DNA from 2 places in the Bacillus arachidis genome. Region 2 is predicted to be linked to the other one. Evidence: riboswitches for the same ligand, from Rfam matches in the RefSeq annotation. Region 2 holds a riboswitch; the other holds the start of a gene.
The links. A riboswitch is a leader RNA that binds a small molecule or an ion and turns the genes downstream of it on or off. The one in region 2 is predicted to bind S-adenosylmethionine.

Region 1 (6,073 bases), 2.1 Mb from region 2:
GAGTGGCATCAAGCATTAGCATATGAAATTAAACATTGGAAAACGATAGGCGGTAGTAAGCTATCGATTATAAATGGTCGTTTTTTATATACAGATTATGAAAGTACAGTTTATGTATTTCAGCTTATCTCAGAAGTAAGCTTACCAGAGGGTACACCCATTCGAATTGAATTTGATGGTGAGGAAACAACAGGAGAAGTATTATCAGTACATGGATTAGAAATCGAGCTGAAATTGAATGATTATATACAAGGTGAAATAAGAGAAGCTAGTTTATACAGTGAACCATGGCAGTTGTTAGAACAACTGCAAGAGCGGTTGAAAGATATACGAAAAGATAAACAAAAGCGTCAGCGGGTAAAACGCCTTTTGGATGGAAAGAGCACGCCAAGGCATATAGAAAAGATGAAAAATCCGAAGAATGAACTTGCATATCGTTCTTTTTATAATAGGGCGACATATGTGTGGGGACCACCTGGAACAGGAAAGTCTTATAACTTATCACGCATTATTTCGGCGCATTATCAAAAAGGAAAATCAGTACTTGTACTAGCTCATAGTAATGCAGCAGTGGATGTATTAATGAGTGAAGTCACAAAGCAAATAGAGAAGAAAGAAAAATGGACACCAGGAGAAATCGTCCGGTATGGATTTAGTCAACATGAACATATACGTAATCATGAAACGTTGCTTGCTTCTAGATTAGTCGAAACAACGAATGGATCATGGGGAGAAGAAAAGCTTTATTTAGAGGAAATGCGCCAAGATCTTCGCCAAAAAATCTTATCGTATAAAGCAACTGCTTCTGATAAGAAGCGGATGCAAGAAATTGAAGGAGATCTTAGAAAACAAAGAGCGAAAATTAAAGAAGTAGAAAGAGAATATATTGAAAATGCAAAAGTAATTGGTGCAACGCTATCTAAGTGTGCAATTGATTCTCTTATTTACGAACGAACATTTGACTTAATTGTCGTGGACGAAGTAAGTATGGCTTATGTACCACAAATTGCTTTAGCAGCTTCTCTTGGAAAAAGAATTGTCGTTTGCGGTGATTTTTTACAGTTGCCACCAATTGCGATGGCAAATCATGAGCTCGTTAGAAAGTGGCTAGGGGAAGATATGTTTTATCATGCTGGTATTGTCCAATCTGTAAATAGTTATGAAACGCATCCAAATTTATTTATGCTAGAGGAACAAAGACGAATGCATGCGGATATATCTAAGTTTACAAACTCATTTATTTATAAGAATAGAGTGTTCGATCATCCTTCTGTTTCGGCAAGACAAGAATTAGCGAAATTACAGCCATTTGCTAATGAAGCAATTGCTTTGTTTGATACAAGTTTGATGGGCGCTTATTCTTTAAAAGATGCAGCCTCTGGTTCACGTTTTAATATTATGTCCGGTTTCGTTGCGATGCAGCTGATTTTAATTGGATTATTAGATGGTGTTCAATCGATTGGAGTTGTCACGCCATATCGCGCGCAGTCCCGTTTCTTATCAACATGTATAAGGGAGATTTTGCAAAAAACAAAGTATCGAAATACGCCTATATTAGCGGCAACAGTTCATAAATTTCAAGGGTCTGAACGAGATATGATGATATTTGATACAGTAGATAGTTATCCGCAGGAGAGACCCGGCGTATTATTTTTTGATCATAAAAATCATCGTTTAGTAAACGTTGCGATAACGAGAGCAAGAGGGAAGTTTATTCAGTTATCGGACTGTAAGTATATGCGGAAAAACCTTTCTCGAAAACAAGCGTTATCTCACTTAACTTCTCACATAGAAAGACACGGAAATGTATATGATCGTACTACTTCGCGCCCATTGCTAGAACGAAAAATTACAAAACGTTTGAGATGGTTTATGCAAATGAATTTGGAAGAACCGAAAGGATTATTAAAAGATATTCTATCGGCAAAACAAAAAATTATTATTTCGCTTCCAAGTACAAGACAGGTAGACAAAAGAGTATGGCAGGCATTAATGCGTACAGCAGCGCAGGTCACGATATATAGTGATGGACCAATTCCATTAAAAAACGTGAGAATACAAAGACAAAATAAGTCACTCCCATTTTTATTAATTGATGATGAAATCTTTTGGGCAGGAGCGCCTTTAACATCTCACATGACGTTTGAAGGAAGTCCAGAATTCCCTTATATATGTGCAAGATTACATGCACCTGAAACGATTGGCGTTTTAAAAGGGTTTTTAGATATTCGTTAAAATCAGATCGGAATTCCTTGACATTTACTCGGAATAACACTAGAATGAAAATAATTTAATATAATTTTATGAAAATAAAAACAATTTTCTTATCACGAGAGGTGGAGGGACTGGCCCTATGAAACCTCGGCAGCGGATTCAATATGAATACTGTGCCAATTCCAGCAAGTGAAAGACTTGAAAGATAAGAAAGAAGGCTATTTTGAATTTGTATTTTCAAGCCTCTTTCTATTTTTTAGAAAGAGGCTTTTTTATGTGTAAATTTAAAGGAGGAATGGGGAAAATGACAACAAAACAAGTAACGTCACACCGAAATATTATTACGGAAAGTATAGAAGGAAATAAAGAAAAATACATAAAAACAAGTCATGATATACATGCGAATCCTGAAATCGGTAATCAAGAATTCTTTGCATCCAGAACATTAAGTTTACTTTTAGGGAGTGCAGGATTTCAATTGCAGCATAATATAGCAGGACATGAAACAGGTTTTATCGCACGGAAAAGCTCAGGAAAACAAGGACCTACAATTGCTTTTTTAGCAGAGTATGATGCTTTGCCTGGATTAGGCCATGCGTGTGGTCATAATTTAATTGGTACAATTAGCGTTGCAGCAGCGATTGCATTATCGGAAACAATTGAAGAAATCGGCGGTGAAATCGTTGTATTTGGAACACCAGCAGAAGAAGGTGGTCCAAATGGAAGTGCAAAAGCAAGTTATGTGAAAGCAGGATTGTTTAACAAGATGGATGCGGCACTTATGATTCACCCTAGCGGAAAAACAGCAACAACAAGTCCGTCACTCGCAGTTGATCCACTTGATTTTTATTTCTATGGAAAATCAGCACATGCAGCAGCGTCACCAGAAGAAGGAATTAATGCATTAGATGCGGTTATTCAACTTTACAATGGGATTAATGCACTACGTCAACAGCTACCGTCAGATGTGAAAATTCATGGTGTCATTACTGAAGGTGGAAAGGCGCCGAATATTATTCCAGATTACGCATCAGCCCGTTTCTTTATTCGCGCAGCAACACGTAAGAGATGTGCGGAAGTAACAGAAAAAGTACGAAACATTGCGCAGGGTGCAGCACTGGCGACAGGAACAACAGTAAAAATCAATCGGTTTCAGAATGAAATTGATGAATTATTAGTGACAAAAACATTTAATGAAGTGATTGCTGAGGAATTAGAAAACCTTGGTGAAGAAGTAAATCGTAAAGAGAGACTTGGAATCGGTTCAACAGATGCGGGAAATGTGAGTCAAGTTGTACCAACGATTCATCCTTATATCAAAATTGGTCCAGACCATTTAATTGCGCATACGAATGAATTTAGAGAAGCAGCTTGTTCGGAACTTGGCGATAAAGCCTTAGTTACATCCGCAAAAGCATTAGCGTATGCAGCATACCGATTAATTACAGAAGAAGGAACGCTTAATCAAATTAAGGAGGAGTTTAAAAAAGCGCAGCGAAATCAATAATGTGATAAGTACTCAAGAAGTGGTTTTCTAAAATTTTATTTGGATAAAAAAGGTTTGGAGAAATCTCTAAGCCTTTTTGGGTTATAAAAGGTAATAAAAAGAGAGCTTACTACCCACAAATAGCAAGATAAATAGCTGAAGTATTAAAAAGGAGGAGGAAAAGTGAATCAGAATACTCTTGAAGGCTATCAAATTAGAACTGCACATAATAATGAAAGTACTCTTATTATTAATATGCTAAAAGAAATCGCTCAATGGTTAAAAGATAAAGAAATCAATCAGTGGCAGTACCTCTTAGAAGGTAGAGATGACGAAGAGATAGCACAAGCTGTAACGAACAACAACACTTACATCGTTTTAAAAGAAAATGAAATGATAGGTACTTTTACAGTTTCTTCCACGCAAAGTGAGTGGGATCGCCATATTTTTGGTGAAGATGTTTTTTTTGATTCACTATATTTACATAGACTGGCGATTATCCCTAAGTATATGAAAAGGAGAATAGGTGAAAGGATTTTGATGTGGATTCAAGATAATATGCACACTGACAAAAAGTTCTTAAAGTTAGATTGTGTTGCAAATAATACTAAACTAAACAAATTCTATAAAAACAATGGCTTTGAGTATTTTGGCGTGGCAGATGGTCATAATAAATATCGAAAAAGGATAAAAAAATAGTTTTCATTACTTGTCGTTAGTGCGCCGCTTGTAACTAAGATTGTGATTGCGGTTGTATCCGTATCATTTGTTTTGCTTTTTTCGACGTCTATCCCATGTATTTTATCTATGGATATACCATGAAAAGTTTCAGAACTTATTAATTTTGTATATTGAAAGAACGATTTTAACATTAGTGATTAGTGGGCCAATTGCATATGTTTTACTGTAAGAGATGAAAAGACACACTTATGTTCTTAAAGTAAGTCCTTTTTCCGTATTATTAGATTTTAATCGATAGAAAATGAAATTTTGAATATTTTGATATGTGTTATGTTGCAAACTATAATATAGCTAGATACATAGAAAAGGGGATGTATTTATGGAAATAGTAAACAAAAGAGCGATGTTGCGATTAATGGATGCAAATGATGTAGAAAAATTATTTGCAATTGTGGAAGGGAATAAAGAAGTTTGGACGTATTTAATAGCTAAAATGGAAAGTTATCAAGATATGGAGCGATATGTTGAAACGGCAGTAAAACGATATGAGAAGGGAACGGATTTACCATTTGTTGTTATAGATCAAAAAACGAATGAAGTTGTAGGCAGTACACGTTTGTATAGTATTTCAAATGATAACAAAACGGTTGAACTTGGCCAAACATGGTATCATCCGAGTGTACAACGAACAAGTGTGAATACGGAATGTAAGTACATGTTATTGCAATATGCGTTTGAAGAATTACACATGCTGCGTGTGCAAATAAAAACAGACTTGCGAAATGAAAAAGCACAACGAGCGATTGAACGACTAGGCGCAGTAAAAGAAGGGATATTACGAAATGAGAGAAGGTTACCAAGCGGTTATGTAAGAGATGCGGTAGTATATAGCATTATTGCAAGTGAGTGGCCAATCGTGAAAGATCGATTACTACACAAAATGGACATGTATAAATAGGAGGCAAATATGACAAATTTAGAAACAAAGAGACTAAAGATGATCCCCTTTACATTAGAACTTGTCGAGGCAATGATAAAAGGGAGAGAAGAGCTACAGGAAATCATATCGTATAAAATATCTTTAGAATGGCCAATGCCAGATTATAAAGATATTTTGCCGTGGATTGCTGAAAGTTTACGAAAAAGCCCGAAACAAAGTAAATGGAGCGGACTTATTATTCATAAGGAAGATAATGTTATTATTGGTGATATGGGTTGTAAAGGTGCTCCTGATTCAACTGGTACAGTAGAGATTGGATATAGCATTGTACCAGAATATCAAGGGAAAGGCTATGCAACTGAAATGGCAAAGGCCTTTGTTAAGTGGCTGGAGCAGAATGAAGAAGTGCAAACGATTAAGGCAGATTGTTTAACGAGTAATGTCGCTTCGAGTAGAGTGTTAGAAAAGATAGGCTTTACATGTGTACTTGAGGAACAACATATGAAATATTGGATTGTAAAGTGAAACGGAAGAGGTATATGCTCTTAAGAGAGGAAAATATACCTTTTTTTCTTACAAAATGATTACTTCTTTTATATACTTTTGTTTCATCATTCCCTTCCGTGAAAAAATTCGTTACAATGGAGTTGTATGAGGAAATTTGTACATAAATCAAGCTCATATAGTATGAACCACAAATAATAGTAAATTAAAAATCCTCTATTTGAATGAAAATCCTTTATAATACGAAT
Region 2 (6,073 bases):
CTTCTTCGTATGACCTAAGTGTATGTAAGATATATTCATAGTCTGCAAGTGATGCACGGTGCGTTACAATAACAATCTCAGCTTTCCCCTTCTCTCCAAGTGGCATTTGAATAATTTTTTCAAAGCTAACACCTCGTTCAGAGAATAGGGATGTAATTTTTGCAAACACACCAATTTCATCTTTTACATGTAGACGTAAAAACTTTTTCACAAAAATTTCATCAAACGCCTTTAATACCTTCTCGTACTGCGGAGAAACTGCGCTATTTCCAGTTACACCAAGGCGTACATTTTGCATTACTGCAACTAGGTCGGAAACAACCGCTGTCGCTGTCGGTAAACTTCCTGCGCCAGGTCCATAAAACATTGTTTCTCCTACCGCTTCACCATACACATATACTGCGTTATATTCATTTTGAACAGCTGCAAGAGGGTGTGTATTAGGAAGTAATGTTGGCTCAACCGTTACCTCTAACTTTTCACCATCACGCTTCGCGAGTCCGATTAATTTAATTGTATATCCTAGGCTTTTACTATATGCAATATCTTCCGCCGTAATAGAAGTAATCCCTTTCACCTTTACATCTCCAAGCTCTACATTTGTAGAAAAACCAAGAGTAGCTAAAATCGTCATTTTCCTTGCTGCATCTAAACCTTCTACGTCTGATGTTGGATCTGCCTCTGCAAATCCAAGCTGTTGCGCTTCTTTTAACACGTCGTCATATGCTCTCCCTTCGTCAGACATTTTTGTCAGAATAAAGTTTGTTGTTCCGTTCACGATTCCCATCACTTTCGTAATAAGATCCGAGGAAAGCCCTTCTACAATGCTACGCAGAATTGGAATCCCTCCAGCTACGCTTGCCTCGTAAAATAAATCTGCTTGATTTGCCTTTGCTACTGTCAAAAGTTCAGCCCCATGCAATGCCATTAAATCTTTATTAGCAGTAACAACATGTTTACCATTTTTTAGGGCTTGTAAAATATATGCTTTCGCTTCCTCGATGCCGCCCATCACTTCAATGACAACATCAATATCAGGATTATCTATAATTTCATTTGCATTTTTCGTTAATAGGGTAGAGGGTACTTGGACCTCTCTCTCTTTTTCAATATTTTGTACTAATACTTTTGTTATTTTCACTGGGCAACCTACTTGGTGTATAAGACGATCTTGATGATCCGTAATAATACGAACCACACCGCTGCCAACTGTTCCAAGGCCTAATAAACCCACTTGAATTTCATTCATAATACTGTCCACCCCTCTAAAAAATTGTATTTAGATGCCATTATATAAGTTAAAATTCTGAAAAACAATGTATTTTGAACATTTAGAAAAATATAAAATGATTCCTACTAGGAAAGCGTTGCCACGTGTTATATAATGATCATCTCATAAAATATAAGGGGTTTCCTGATACACATAATAATTTAACCAATTTGAAAATAATAAGTTTCCATGACTCCGCCATCTTATGAGTGGCTTTTCAGATGGATTATTATGTTTAAAATAGTTTTTCGGAATCTTAATATCTAACCCCCTTTGTTTATCGCGTTCATATTCTTTTTTTAAGGTATCGCAGCTATATTCGCTATGACCAAGAACAAAAATATGCTTTCCATCTTGCCCCATAACAAGGTGGACACCTGCTTCTTCTGATGTTGCTAGTAACGTCAACTCTCGTACTTTTTCAATATCAGATGCGCGTACTTCCGTATGACGTGAATGTGGTGCAAAGAAGATCTCATCGAATCCTTGTAACAATTTCACGTGCTGCTTTTGCACTTCATGTTCAAATACACCAAACATCTTTTCTTCAAGCGGATATTTCGGAATTCCATAGTGATAATACAGGCCTGCTTGTGCGCCCCAACAAATATGCAATGTAGATGTTACATTTGTTTTTGAATATTCCATAATACGCCCAAGTTCTTCCCAATAATCTACATCTTCAAAAGAAAGTGTTTCAACTGGAGCTCCTGTAATAATGAGACCATCAAACTTTTCTCCCTCAATATCACGAAATGTTTTATAAAAACTTGTTAAATGATCTTGCGCTACATTACGAGATATATGAGACTCCATATGGAGCAAATGCAGATCTAATTGAAGTGGTGTATTACCAAGTAACCTGAGCAATTGCGCTTCTGTTTCCTGCTTTGTTGGCATTAGGTTTAAAATTGCAATTTTTAAAGCACGTATATCTTGCGTTTCAGCTCGTTCTTTTGTCATCACAAAAATATTTTCTTTTTGCAATACTTTACGAGCCGGTAAATCCTTATCAACAATGATCGGCATGTGCTTTGCCTCCAACTAACGCTTCCTCTAAATCCGCAATAATATCAGAAACATCTTCTATACCGACTGATAAGCGAATTAAATCAGATGTAACACCTGCTAAACGCTGTTCTTCTTCAGTTAACTGTCTGTGCGTTGTACTAGCAGGATGAATCACACATGTTCTTGCATCTGCTATGTGCGTCACAAGCGTTGCCAGTTTCACATTTGCAATGAACTCTTTCGCAGATTCTAATCCTCCTTTAATGCCGAATGTTAAAACGCCACTCGCTCCTTTTGCTAAGTACTTTTGTACTAGCTGATAATTCTCATTACTTTCTAAACCCGGATAATTTACCCATTCAATACGTTCATGGCTAGCAAGCCACTTCGCAACTGCAAGAGCACTTTCACTATGACGCTCCATTCGTAAATGCAAAGTTTCTAAACCGATGTTGCTAATATACGCATTGAATGGGCTCATACAGTTTCCATAGTCTCTTAATAATTGAACACGAGCTTTCACAATATATGCTGCCTTCCCAAATTTCTGCACATAACTTACACCATGATAACTTGGATCCGGTTCGACAAACTCAGGGTATTTTCCATTTGCCCAATCAAAGTTTCCTCCGTCAATGACAATCCCGCCTAATGAGCTTGCGTGACCATCAATATATTTTGTTGTAGAATGCACTACAATATTTGCTCCATGTTCAAACGCTTGGCATAAATACGGTGTTGCTAATGTGTTATCAACAATAAATGGTACTTCTAACTGTTTCGCAGCAGCTGAAAACTCTTTAAAATCCAGAACATTCATCGCTGGATTCCCCAGTGACTCTGCATAAATAAGCTTTGTTTTATGATTGGCAAGTGCCACAATTTCATCAGAAGATAAGCTTGGATTAAAGAATGTAACCTCAATCCCTAATTTACGTAGACTTACCCCAAATAAGTTAAATGTTCCCCCATAAACGGTTGAAGAACAAAGTAAATGGTCACCACTGCTACAAATATTTAGAACAGCAAGCATAATAGCTGCTTGACCAGAAGCTGTTGCAACAGCTCCAACACCACCTTCTAACTCTGTTAATTTTTGTTCAAATGCTGCTAGTGTCGGATTCCCAATACGCGTATAAATATAGCCTTCTGCTTCTAAATTAAAGAGTGCCGCTAAATCATCGGACGTATCGTATTTGTACGTCGTACTTTGATAGAGCGGTAAAACACGCGGTTCACCGTTCTCCGGTGTATAGCCACCTTGCACACAAATGGTTCCTTTTCCCCATGATTCTCCCATCTCTCATTCTCCTTTCTTTTATAGAAAATAAAAAAACTGCTTCTTTCCCTAACAAGAAAGAAGCAGTTTAAAAACACGCTCTAAAGTCTCTTTCTTATCTCTCAGGGCTTATTACCTGCAGGATTTGGCACAATTCCGCTATGCGGCTGTTGCCAAGGTTTCATAGGGCCTGTCCCTCCACCTTTTCTTGATAAGACTATGTAATTACCGTTGATTTTATAGCAATAATTTCCTGATGTCAATTATTTTTCTGAATATTTCTAAAAGATTGTATTGCTACTTTAATTGTTCATTCTCAAAATTTAAATTTAAGAAATTGAAGAAAATACTTCTATTTAAAGAAAAATAATACCTTTTAAAAACTCTACTCACTATGTAAAATTATAGAGCTATATTTAATCGTAACAAGCAACATAATATTTTTAACCATGTTACACTTTATATACAGGTCATCAAGATATTTACAAAAATATGATTACATTTACGAATGTTTCAGAACCCCATAAAATAATACTGCTGATTTTTGTAATATATTTTGAATAAGTAATTCTCTTAAAAAGATAATATGCATATTCAATTCATTACTTAATTATCTTCGTATCAGAATCTCTAACTTTTCATAATAACGTATAAATAGAGGAGGCATAACAATTGACTATTAGGAGAAATCTGCACTATTTACTCATCGTGTACGGTATGTTTCTAGGTGCTATCGTTGGTGCTACAGTCTGGTTATTTTTAGTTGTCACAAATGCTGGAATTCAGTTTATTTGGGGATATTTACCTAAGGAATTGGGATTACCACCTTATTACACACTTTGTGTAACAATAATCGGCGGTGTTCTTGTTGGACTGTCACAGAAGTACTTCGGCACATACCCACGTTTAATGCCAGAAGTAATGGGTGAATATAAGAAGACAGGTAGAATTGAGTACCAATTTGTACATAAAGCTACGTTAACAGCCATTATTGTTTTAGTATTTGGCGCAAGCTTAGGACCAGAAGCAGCACTTGTTGGGATTATAGGTGGACTTTGTACATGGGTTGGTGATCGCTTTAAATTTACTTTAAAAGGAATGCACGAACTAACGGAAATTGGGATTGGCGCTGCCTTAAGTGTTATTTTTAATGCACCGCTATTCGGTTATTTAGCTCCAAGCGAGCATGAGGATACACAACTTGCTGAAACTTTTAAAGAGAAAAAGACTATTGTATATCTCGCTACTACTTTTGCTGGTTTTTCTGTATATTTATTGCTTAGTCAGTTTGATAATCGAGGATCTTTTATTGTTAATTTTGGAGAAGGATCTTTTACACTCCGCGAATGGGTGGCCTTTCTTCCCCTTATTTGTATAGGTGCCGGTGCAGGCTATTTTTATTTCAAAATAGAACATATATTAGAAAAAATAGTACATCCTTTTCAAAAGTATAAACTAACATTAGCGATTATAGGCGGTATTCTTCTAGGAATTGCAGGCACTTTACTTCCGTATACACTGTTTTCAGGAGAACACCAATTAAAAGAATTAGTAACTGAATGGGCAGAGTTATCATTTTGGATCCTGTTTCTTTCAGGAATTTTAAAATTATGTATAACGGCAGTTTGTTTAAATACAGGTTGGCGTGGTGGACATATTTTTCCGATTATATTTGCTGGTGCAAGTATTGGATATGCTGTAGCTACTGTCATACCGTTAGATCCAGTTGCTTCTGTAGCTATTATAACGACAGCCATTTCAAGCTATGCAATACGAAAGCCAATCGCTATTACATTATTATTACTTATGTTCTTCCCAATTAATTTATTGTTACCAATGATTGGAGCTGCAATGATTGGTAATGTTTTTCCACTTCCTAACCATAGTGAGAAGAAACAGGAAGCTGGTGCAAATATCGAATAGTAAAATGAACAAATAAAAGGCAGTACCATCACAATAAAAGTGTTGGTACTGCCTTTTGAGTAAAGAATGTTTACTTTTACAAATAAAATTGCCACTACAAATGGACTATTACAAAATAATATTTAAGACCTCAAAAAAACTAACATTTTAAAATCCCATACAGCTCATCAAAAGTTTGAATTTCATAAGTTGGAACTATCCCGCTATCGTTTAACTTCTTTTCAGGATTAAACCAACATGTGTCTAATCCAGCTAGCTGCCCACCCTTAATATCTGCACTTAAAGAATCCCCGATAATTAATCCTTTCTCTACAGAAAAATTAGAAATTCGTGCAAAAACATAATCGAAGTATTCCTTCATTGGTTTTTGGTAACCAGTATCTTCTGAAACAAAAATACCCTTAAAGAATGAATGTAATCCTGAATTGCGTAGGCGCTTGTCTTGCGTTTTGGAAACACCGTTTGTAACAATATATAAATCGTATTCGCTTTGGAAACCTTGTATTAATTCAAAAGCCCCATGAATGAGCTGATTCCCTTCTTCTAAATAACTACGATAATTCTTTTCAAACAATGATCCATCGACTTCT

Region 1: another riboswitch for S-adenosylmethionine. It lies ahead of QRY57_RS15435 (M20 family metallopeptidase); the one in region 2 lies ahead of QRY57_RS26540 (bifunctional O-acetylhomoserine aminocarboxypropyltransferase/cysteine synthase).

What each region holds. Positions count from the first base shown of each region.
Region 1 is NZ_CP127376.1:2,691,877-2,697,949, reverse strand. It holds gene QRY57_RS15440 (AAA domain-containing protein) at 1-2,235, shown strand, start outside; SAM riboswitch class I at 2,322-2,426, shown strand; gene QRY57_RS15435 (M20 family metallopeptidase) at 2,519-3,721, shown strand; gene QRY57_RS15430 (GNAT family N-acetyltransferase) at 3,884-4,399, shown strand; partial or broken gene QRY57_RS15425 (YjiH family protein) at 4,403-4,610, shown strand; gene QRY57_RS15420 (GNAT family N-acetyltransferase) at 4,761-5,339, shown strand; gene QRY57_RS15415 (GNAT family N-acetyltransferase) at 5,349-5,846, shown strand.
Region 2 is NZ_CP127376.1:4,828,993-4,835,065, forward strand. It holds gene QRY57_RS26530 (homoserine dehydrogenase) at 1-1,249, opposite strand, end outside; gene metA (homoserine O-acetyltransferase MetA) at 1,394-2,299, opposite strand; gene QRY57_RS26540 (bifunctional O-acetylhomoserine aminocarboxypropyltransferase/cysteine synthase) at 2,283-3,581, opposite strand; SAM riboswitch class I at 3,673-3,778, opposite strand; gene QRY57_RS26545 (chloride channel protein) at 4,278-5,483, shown strand; gene QRY57_RS26550 (YjjG family noncanonical pyrimidine nucleotidase) at 5,623-6,073, opposite strand, start outside.